3 regions of the Streptomyces sp. NPDC059169 genome follow, and region 1 is predicted to be linked to each of the others. Evidence: riboswitches for the same ligand, from Rfam matches in the RefSeq annotation. Region 1 holds a riboswitch; each other region holds the start of a gene.
The links. Region 1 has a riboswitch for cobalamin ahead of metE (5-methyltetrahydropteroyltriglutamate--homocysteine S-methyltransferase). Riboswitches for the same ligand answer to the same signal wherever they lie in the genome.
Positions count from the first base shown of each region.

Region 2: another riboswitch for cobalamin. It lies ahead of cobN (cobaltochelatase subunit CobN); the one in region 1 lies ahead of metE (5-methyltetrahydropteroyltriglutamate--homocysteine S-methyltransferase).
Region 3: another riboswitch for cobalamin. It lies ahead of ACFXOM_RS07880 (energy-coupling factor ABC transporter permease); the one in region 1 lies ahead of metE (5-methyltetrahydropteroyltriglutamate--homocysteine S-methyltransferase).

Region 1 is NZ_JBHZCF010000024.1:32,128-35,388, reverse strand. Features, by position in the region: gene ACFXOM_RS32360 (PucR family transcriptional regulator) at 1-197, shown strand, start outside; partial or broken gene ACFXOM_RS32355 (short-chain fatty acyl-CoA regulator family protein) at 264-675, opposite strand; cobalamin riboswitch at 1,108-1,327, shown strand; gene metE (5-methyltetrahydropteroyltriglutamate--homocysteine S-methyltransferase) at 1,514-3,261, shown strand, end outside.
Region 2 is NZ_JBHZCF010000007.1:261,884-265,144, reverse strand. Features, by position in the region: gene cobN (cobaltochelatase subunit CobN) at 1-1,359, opposite strand, end outside; cobalamin riboswitch at 1,397-1,527, opposite strand; gene ACFXOM_RS15935 (cobalamin biosynthesis protein CobG) at 1,573-3,030, shown strand; gene ACFXOM_RS15930 (precorrin-8X methylmutase) at 3,027-3,261, shown strand, end outside.
Region 3 is NZ_JBHZCF010000003.1:370,302-373,562, reverse strand. Features, by position in the region: gene cbiQ (cobalt ECF transporter T component CbiQ) at 1-195, opposite strand, end outside; gene ACFXOM_RS07885 (energy-coupling factor ABC transporter substrate-binding protein) at 202-564, opposite strand; gene ACFXOM_RS07880 (energy-coupling factor ABC transporter permease) at 561-1,256, opposite strand; cobalamin riboswitch at 1,284-1,493, opposite strand; gene dhaM (dihydroxyacetone kinase phosphoryl donor subunit DhaM) at 1,523-1,924, opposite strand; gene dhaL (dihydroxyacetone kinase subunit DhaL) at 1,921-2,517, opposite strand; gene dhaK (dihydroxyacetone kinase subunit DhaK) at 2,545-3,261, opposite strand, start outside.

The sequences.
Region 1 (3,261 bases):
TCCACGCGTGGTTCGTCAGCGGCGGTTCGACGACGGTGGCGGCCCGGCGCCTGCACTGCCACCGCAACACGGTCCGCTACCGCCTCAACCGCGTCGCCGAACTGACCGGGCGACGCACCACGGACGCCGGGGCGTCCGCAGAGTTGTACTTCGCCCTCCAGGCCGTCCGGTTGAACGGCCTTGCTCCACCGCCCTGACGGCCGTTGACGCCGTCGGCACGGCAGCGGAGATCCCTTCCAGGAGCGACCCGCCCCTGCACGGCCTGGGGGATGCGTGGGATACGGGACGAAGGTGCCGGTGTTCCGGTCGATCCTCAGACGGCGGCCGAGGGGCGGGACGGCGCGTTGGGGACAGTCGAGCCGTTCGCACACGCGGCAGCCCATGCCGATCGGAGTGGCGGCCGAGGCGCTCGCGAGGTCCAGCCCGTCCGCGTACACGAGCCGGTGCGCGTGCCGGATCTCGCACCCCAGCCCGATGGCCTAGGTCTTGCCCGGTTCCACCCAGCCGCCGCGGTGGCGGGTGACGGCACGCGCGGTCCACAGGCAGCGCTGCCCGTCGGGCATCGCGGCGATCTGGACGTGGATCCGTCCCCGGCGCGGCGAACGCCTCGTAGACGTTCCACAAGGGGCAGGTGCCCCCGCCTCGCGAGAAGTGGCAGCCGGTCGCCGACTGTCGGGGTACTGCGCGCGGACGGCTTCTCACCGCGGTCAGGCACCAGCGCGAAGTCGGCACCGGCTACTTCGACCTCGTCTCCACCGCCGTCAACCCGGCCTCCCTCGACCACGGCGCTCACCGGCTCCACCGAGGAGGAGCAGTTCCACTAGCCACCCGGCCGGGCAACCGGTCGGTCCGGCCGCCTCTCCGGGCGGGGGCCGGCCGACCCGAAAACCGGGCAGCCGGGCCTGCAGACCGGGAGGCTGGGCCGAGGGGGCGCGGCCGACCGGGCCGAGGGGGCCCGGTCGGGCGCCGGCTGAGGGGCCGGCACCCGGCGCGGTGCGGGAAGCGCCGTCCTCGCGCTTCCCGCACCGACGCGTTCGTCTGCCCGCACGTCCCACGCGGGCCATCCGCATGGCGGACACGGCTCCCCGGAGCGTGGCATCGCCCCGTAGGCTGGTCCGCGCAGCTGGTTCGCCCCGTCCTCCAGACGGGATGCGTCGCAAGAGGGAACCCGGTGGGAATCCGGGACTGCCCCGCAGCGGTGAGCGGGAACGACCGCCGTCATACGCACTGGGCCCGGCCGGGCCTGGGAAGCGACGGCCACTAGGTGTCCTCCCCCGTGAGGACGTGCCCGCGAGTCCGAAGACCTGCCCGCTGCCCGCGCACGGACCGTCGTGCGCGGACATCCCGGTGACCTCGAGGGCGGTCGGTGGTCCCCCGGACGACGTCCGGGGGCAGTACGTACCAGGCGGACGACCGCGCTTCACGCGCGAGGTCGCACCGTCCGGTCCGTCACCCTTCGCGCTCTCGTCCCGTACCCGGGATCTCAGGGATTCATCTCGCGAAGGAGATCTCCGTGACCACCACGTCCGCAGCCACTCCGGCACGGGCCACCGTGTACGGCTACCCCCGCCAGGGGCGCAACAGGGAGCTGAAGAGGGCGATCGAGGGCTACTGGAAGGGCCGGGTCGCCGCCGATGCCCTCCACACCACCGCCGCCGACCTGCGCCGGGCCCACTGGCAGCACCTGGCAGACGCCGGCATCCACGAAGTACCGACGGGCGACTTCTCGTACTACGACCACGTCCTCGACACCACGGTCATGGTCGGCGCGGTTCCCGAACGCCACCGGGCCGCCGTCGCCGCCGACGGTCTGGACGGGTACTTCGCCATGGCACGCGGCACCCAGGACGTGGCGCCGCTGGAAATGACCAAGTGGTTCGACACCAACTACCACTACCTGGTGCCCGAGCTGGGTCCCGACACCGTCTTCGCCGCCGACCCGACCAAGCAACTCGCGGAACTCGAGGAGGCATTGGCGCTTGGCCTTTCCGCCCGGCCCGTCCTCGTCGGCCCGGTCACCTACCTCCTGCTCGCCAAACCGGCTCCCGGCGTGCCCGCGAACTTCGACCCGCTCACCCTGCTCGACCGGCTGCTGCCCGTGTACGCCGAGGTCCTCGCCGATCTGCGCGCGGCCGGCGCCGCATGGGTACAGCTGGACGAGCCGGCCCTCGTGCAGGACCGCACCCCAGCGGAACTGCACGCCGCCGAGCGTGCCTACCACGGGCTCGGTTCCCTTGCCGACCGGCCGAAGCTGCTGATCGCCTCCTACTTCGACCGGCTCGGCGACGCCCTTCCGCTGCTGGCCAAAGCCCCGGTCGACGGGCTCGCCCTGGACTTCACCGAAGCCGCCGCCGCGAACCTGGAGGGGCTCGCCACCGTCGGCGGGCTGCCCGGCAAGCGACTCGTCGCCGGCGTGGTCAACGGGCGCAACATCTGGGTCAACGACCTGGCGAAGTCCCTTGCGGTGCTCGGCACACTGCTGGGCCTGGCCGACCGCGTGGACGTCTCCGCCTCGTGTTCGCTGCTGCACGTACCGCTCGACGCAACGAGCGAACGGGACATCGACCAGCAGATCCTGCGCTGGCTGGCGTTCGCCCGGCAGAAGGTCGTGGAGACCGTCACCCTCGCCAAGGGACTGGCCAAGGGCACGGACGCCATCGCTGCCGAACTCGCCGCGAACCGCGCGGACCTGGCGTCCCGCTCCGCATCGGCCATCACCCACGATCCCGCCGTGCGCGCCCGTACCGCGGCCATCACGGACGCCGACGCCCGCCGTTCCCAGGGCTACGCCGAGCGGTCCGCGGCCCAACGGGCCCACCTCGGCCTGCCGTTGCTTCCCACCACGACCATCGGCTCGTTCCCGCAGACGAGTGAACTGCGCACCGCACGGGCTGATCTGAGGGCCGGGCGGCTCGACACCACCGGCTACGAGGAGCGCGTCAGGAACGAGATCAAGGAGGTGATCTCCTTCCAGGAGAAGACCGGCATCGACGTCCTGGTGCACGGCGAGCCCGAACGCAACGACATGGTCCAGTACTTCGCCGAGCAGCTGGCGGGCTATCTCGCCACACAGCACGGCTGGGTGCAGTCCTACGGCACCCGGTACGTCCGCCCGCCGATCCTCGCGGGAGACGTCTCCCGCCCCGAGGCGATGACGGTCCGATGGACGGCCTTCGCCCAGTCCCTCACGGCGCGCCCGGTCAAGGGCATGTTGACCGGCCCGGTAACCATGCTGGCCTGGTCCTTCGTCCGTGACGACCA
Region 2 (3,261 bases), on a different contig from region 1:
CCAGCGCTCGTAGTCGGCGGCCGGGATGCGGACGGGGTTGCGGGCCAGCTGCTCCTCGGTGAGCCAGTCCTGGTCGTGGCCGCCGGCGTCGATGAGCGCACGGATCAGCTCGTCGCCGTCACCGGACGCGAGGCCGGGGATCTCCTCCGCGCCGAAGTCGTATCCCTCGTCGACGAGTCGGCGCAGCAGGGCGACGGCGGAGGCGGGCGTGTCGAGGCCGACCGCGTTGCCGATGCGGGAGTGCTTGGTCGGGTACGCGGAGAGGACGAGCGCGATGCGCTTGTCCGCGTTGGCGATGTGGCGCAGCCGGGCGTGGCGCACTGCGATGCCGGCGACGCGGGCGGCGCGCTCGGGATCGGCGACGTACGCGGGCAGGCCGTCCTCGTCGATCTCCTTGAAGGAGAACGGAACGGTGATCAGGCGGCCGTCGAACTCGGGGACCGCGACCTGGCTCGCGGCGTCCAGCGGCGAGAGGCCCTCGTCGTTCTCCTCCCAGGCGCTGCGCGAACCGGTCAGGCACAGGGCCTGGAGCACCGGTACGTCGAGCGCGGCGAGCTCTCCGGCGTCCCAGGACTCGTCGTCCCCGCCCGCCCGTGGCTCCCCGCCGCCTTCAGCGGGGGCGCTCTGCGGCGAGAGGTCCATCTCGGCCGCCTGCGCCTCGGCCGGCCGGGTGCCACCGGCGGCGAGGACGGTGGTGACGACGGCGTCCGCGCCGCGCAGCCGGTCGAGCAGCTCCGGCTCGGGGGTGCGCAGTGAGGCGACGTAGAGCGGGAGGGCCCGGCCGCCCGCGTCCTCGACGGCGTCGCAGAGGGCTCCGACGAACGCGGTGTTGCCGCTCATGTGGTGGGCCCGGTAGTACAGCACCGCGATGGTGGGGCCGTCGGTGACGCGCGGGGTGCGGTCGAGCGGACCCCAGCTCGGGGCTGCGGCCGGGGGCTCGAAGCCGTGGCCGGTGAGCAGGACGGTGTCCGACAGGAAGCGCGCCAACTGCTCCAGGTTGTCCGGGCCGCCGTGCGCCAGGTAGGCGTGGGCCTCGGCCGCGATGCCGATGGGCACCGTTGACGCCTCCATCAGCTGGGCGTCGGGGGCCTGTTCGCCGGTCAGGACCACGACCGGGCGGGTCTGGTCGGCGGCGAGCAGCACGTCGAGACCTTCCGGCCAGGCGCGCAGACCACCGAGCAGCCGTACGACGACGAGCTCGGTGCCCTCCAGCAGATCGCGCAGTCCGCCAGGGCCTTCGGCCTGGGGGGTACCCGCAGCCGGGAGCCGGGAGGGGTTGGCGAGGCGGTACTCGACCGGGCCCGCGGCCGCACGGGCGCTGAGCAGGTCGGTGTCGGAGGTCGACAGCAGCAGGATCATGGCGTGCGCAGGCCTTCCTCGGGGTGTCCGCGCCCCGGGTGGTCGTAGGACGGCGGGAGTTCCTGGCTCGCCGGGCCCCGGGGGGCCGGCTCACAGTGGCGGGACCGCGCCGGATTCTCACCGGGCTTCCTCCCTAGGGTCCTGGGACCCCGTGCCGTCTGCATAGTAGAGGCTGCCCTCACCGGCAGGGCGGTCACCTGGAAGGACGTGGGTATGCTCGCCGCCATGCCGCCCACACCCGCAACACCCCCGAACCGGGGCGAACCTCGCATACGGGAACGGTCCGATGCATGCCCGGGCGCACTGCGGCTACATCCGGCCGACGACGGGCACCTGGCCCGACTCCGGCTACCCGGAGGGCTTCTGACGTCACATCAGCTCACCACCCTGGCGCGGGCCGCCGAGGAGCTGGGCGACGGCATGCTGAGTGTCACGTCGCGCGGGAACGTCGAGCTGCGCGGACTGGGCGAGGAGTGCGGTGCACAGCTGGCGGACTTCCTGCGGGACGCCGGACTGCTGCCCTCCGACACCCATGAACGGGTCCGGAACGTCGTGTCCTCACCGCTCGCCGGACTCGACGGACTCGGCTGCGGCACCGTGCAGTTGTGGGCACGACAGCTGGACGCGCTGCTGTGCGCGAGCGGGCGGGCGGCCCGGCTCTCCGGTCGTTTCCTGTTCGCCCTGGACGACGGGCGGGGCGACGTGGCGGGGCTCGGGGCGGATGTGACCTTGCTCGCAGCGGACGGCGGTTCGGCCGTCGTGCACGTCGGAGCACAGGCCTTCCGCATCGCGGCGGGGGACGCACCGCGGGCCGCCCTCGCGGCTGCCGAGGCCTTCCTCACGGCGGCGGAAGACTCCGGCACGGGAGCCTGGCGGGTGCGGGAACTACCGGCCGGGCAGGCACCGGCCGTGGGTGCGCAACTGGAGGCGGCGGGCATCGCGGCGACGCGGGTGCGCGCGGACGCAGGGGAGCGGACGGACCCCACCGGGGCGGCCACGGACGGCCCTCGGGCAGCCGGCGCCGGCACGGAGCACGGCTCTGGGCCCGGAGCCGGTCCCGGCCCGCAGGGCGCCGGCCCCCGCCCCGGGCTCGTCGAAGGTCCCGGCCGGTGGGCCGTGTCCGTCGCCGCCCCCCTCGGCCGACTCACCGCCGCCCAGGCCCGCGCGCTGCTGCCCGCGCCGTCGGACGAGGTCCGCCTCACTCCCTGGCGCGGGGTCGTCGTGCCCGGCTTCACGGACCCGGACGAAGCCCGCGCACGGCTCCGCGCCCTGGACGAGGCCGGCCTGATCACCGGCACCGGGTCCCCCTGGTACGGCGTAGGCGCCTGCACCGGTCGGCCCGGGTGCGGCAAGGCATTCGCGGACGTACGCGCCGATGCGGCGACCGGTCGGGACCGCCCCGGCGAGGACGCCCCGCCGACGGGTCCCGACCCCACGGGTCCGCAGCCCTCCGACTCCCCTCCGCAGGCCCTCCTGCCCGTGTACTTCTCCGGCTGCGAGCGCCGCTGCGGCCATCCGCACGGGGAGCACGTCGACGCCCTCGCCCTGCCGGACGGCACGTACCGGGTGACCGCAGGCGGCGCCTCCGTAGCCGTCGCGACCACCGCTCGGCTAGCCGACGCGGTCGCGGCGGCCCGCAGATCCACATCGACGACCACACCGACGAAATGAGCGAGAAGACCGTGTTCGACTACGAGAAGGACGGTGCGGAGATCTACCGCCGGTCCTTTGCCACGATCCGGGCGGAAGCCGACCTCGCCCCGCTGCCCGCCGACGTCAGCCGGGTCGCGGTACGGATGATCCACGCCTGCGGCATGGTCGACCTCGTCCGCGACCTTGCCTACTCCCCCGACGTGGTGGCCCGCGCCCGCACGGCCCTGCGCGCCGGCGCACCGATCCTCT
Region 3 (3,261 bases), on a different contig from region 1:
CCGCCAGAGCTGCCGGGGCGCGACCCCTGCAGGACCCAGCAGGACCACGAGCGTGCCGGCGGCGACCAGCACGGCACCGGGCCACGGTGGCAGTGCGACGGCGCACAAGGTCAGCCCGAGCGCGAGTACGGCCTTCTCACCCGGATGGCGGCGGCGCCAGCGACTGCTGTGCGCCGCCGCGTCGATCGGCAGCATCGGCGATCAGGTCGCGGTGCTGCCGGCGCCGGAGCCCGCGTGGGCGTCCTTCGCCGCGGCCGCAGCGGCACGGACCTCACCCTGGCGACGCCCCCTGCGCAGACCGAAGTAGTACGCCAGCACCCCGGCGCCGAGGGCAGCCTGAAGGGCGAACAGCGCGGACTCGATCTCTCCGGACGGCGGTTCGTACAACGGTGAGAACCAGGGCTCGTAATGCGGTGCCATCTCCGTGATCGCCGTTTCCGCCTGGGCGTCGGCGCCGGTGAACGGCTCTTCCTTGTCGTCTCCGAGGCCGAGTACGAGCGGGAGCACGGCCAGCGCGGCCACAGCGATCAGCAACAGCGTATTGATCTTCGCGTGACGTGTCATCGGGCCACGGCCTCCTTCTCCTCGTCCCGGCTCTGGAGCAGCACGCCCAGTCGGGTCAGTTCACTCTTGCTGGACTGCACCAGCAACCGCGTCACCAGCACGGTGAGCAGTCCCTCGCTGACCGCCAGCGGGATCTGGGTGAGCGCGAAGATGCCGCCGAACTTGCCCAGGGCACCGAGGAATCCGCTGCTCGGGTCGGGGAACGCGAGCGCCAGTTGCACGCTGGTGACGCAGTAGGTGGAAAGGTCCGCCATGAACGCACCGAAGAACACCGCCACCATCAACGGCAGTTCGAAACGCCGAAGGAGCCGGTAGGCCCCGTAGCCCACCCAGGGGCCGACGATCGCCATCGAGAAGACGTTCGCGCCGAGCGTGGTGAGGCCGCCGTGGGCCAGCAACAGCGCCTGGAACAGGAGGGTGACGGTGCCCAGCACCGCCATGATCGGGGGCCTGAAGAGGATCGCGCCCAGGCCCGTGCCGGTGGGGTGCGAGCAACTCCCGGTCACCGACGGGATCTTGAGTGCGGACAGGACGAACGTGAAGGCGCCGGACGCCCCGAGCAGCAGCGTGGACTCGGGATGCGCCCTCACCTCCCTGCTGAGCGCTCGTGCTCCGTGGACGACGAAGGGGGCGGATGCGACGCCCCAGGCGGCCGCGTGCAGCGGGGGCAGATACCCCTCGGCTATGTGCATGGTCGGGAGACCTCTCCAACACCTCGTGGATGGACGACACGCCCTGGCCGGTCTCCTGGCTGACGGGTCCTGCCGCCCGAGCCCCGCCTTCCCGGACGCCGCGGTCTCCCGCGGGGTGTCCAGTGGCTTCCTCGCGGAGGGGGCCGGACTTCCCGATCACAGTGGCGAGGGCCGCACCGGTTCCGCACCGGTTTCCCGTCACCAAGGCGGTGCGACACTAGTGTGTTGACCACCTACATCACAAACCGCGCACGGTTGTGCGGGTATCACACCTTGCGGTAGCCGTACGCCTCTTGTGCAGCTGCCTCCACCGCGTCCAGATCCCCGCCCGCTGACGCGGTGACCACCGCGGCAACCGCACCCTCCACGAACGGGGCGTCCACGAGACGGGTCGCCTCGGGCAGCTCGTCGCCCTCGGCGAGCAGGGCCTTCACCGTCAGGACGGCACTGCCGAGATCGGCCAGGACGGCCACGCCCGCGCCCCGGTCGACCTGCCGCGCCGCGGCGGCGACGAGCTCCGAGCTGGTGCCCAGCCCCCCGTCCGGGGTACCGCCGGCGGGCGCGACCGGCACCGACGGGGCCCCGCCCGCGAGCCCTCGGGCGAGGTCGGCGACGGCCGAGGCGAGCTGGGCGCTGTGTGACACGAGGACGATGCCGACCTGGCTCATCGCGCCGCCTCCTCCAGCGCCGCGATCAGCAACGCGGACGACGTCGCCCCCGGGTCCTGGTGCCCGATGCTCCGCTCGCCGAGATAGCTCGCCCTGCCCTTGCGGGCCAGCATGGGTACGGTCGCGAGCGCGCCCTGCTCGGCCGCCTGCTCGGCCGCCGCGAACGACTCGCCGAGGGCTTCGGACGCCGGTTGAAGTGCGTCGAGCATCGTCTTGTCGCCGGCCTGTGCGCCGCCGAGCTGTGCCACCGCGGCCACGCCCGCACGCAGGGCGTCGGCGAGCTGCTCGCGCGACACCTCGGCCGCGTCGCCCAAAGCCTTGCCGGTCCGCCGCAACAGCGTCCCGTACAGCGGTCCTGACGCCCCGCCGACCGTCGAGATCAACTGCCTTCCGGACAGTGCCAGTACGGCTCCGGGAGTGTCGGGGGCCTCCCTGTCCAGGGCGTCTACGACGGCGGCGAAGCCGCGCCTCATGTTGGTGCCGTGGTCCGCGTCCCCGATCGCGGAGTCGAGTTCCGTCAGCCTGACGGCCTCACGGTCCACGGCGGCGGCCCCGGCGGTCATCCACCGGCGAAAGAAACCGGCGTCCAGCACGAGTTCTCCTTCGTCGTGTCCCACGGATCAGCGTCCCCAACGCAGCCCGGGGGTCGCCACTGGAGCGTCCCACAGCCGCAGCAGTTCCTCGTCCGCCTCGCACAGCGTGACCGAGCAGCCCGCCATGTCCAGGGAGGTCACGTAGTTGCCGACGAGGGTGCGGGCCACGGGAACACCGCGCTCGGCCAACACCCGGTGCACCTCCGCGTTGAAGCCGTACAGCTCGAGGAGGGGTGTCGCGCCCATACCGTTGACGAGCAGCAGCACGGGATTCGACGGCTGCAGGTCCTCCAGGACCGCTTCCACCGAGAAGTCCGCGATCTCCCGCGCGGTCATCATCGGACGCCGCTCCCGGCCGGGCTCCCCGTGGATGCCGATGCCCAACTCCAGTTCGCCCGACGGGAGGTCGAAGGTGGGGCTGCCCTTGGCCGGTGTCGTGGGCGCGCTGAGCGCCACGCCGAAGCTGCGCGACCGCTCGTTGACCGTGCGCGCGACGGACTCGACCCGCTCCAGGGGTGCGCCCTCGTCGGCGGCTGCCCCGGCGATCTTCTCGACGAACAGCGTCGCCCCCGTACCCCGCCGGCCCGCGGTGTAGAGGCTGTCCACCACCGCTACGTCGTCGTTCACCAGCACCTTGGCGATCTGGACGCCCTCGTCCTCGGCGAGCTCCTGCGCCATGTCGAAGTTGAGCACGTCACCGGTGTAGTTCTTGACGATGAACAGCACCCCGGCACCGCTGTCCAC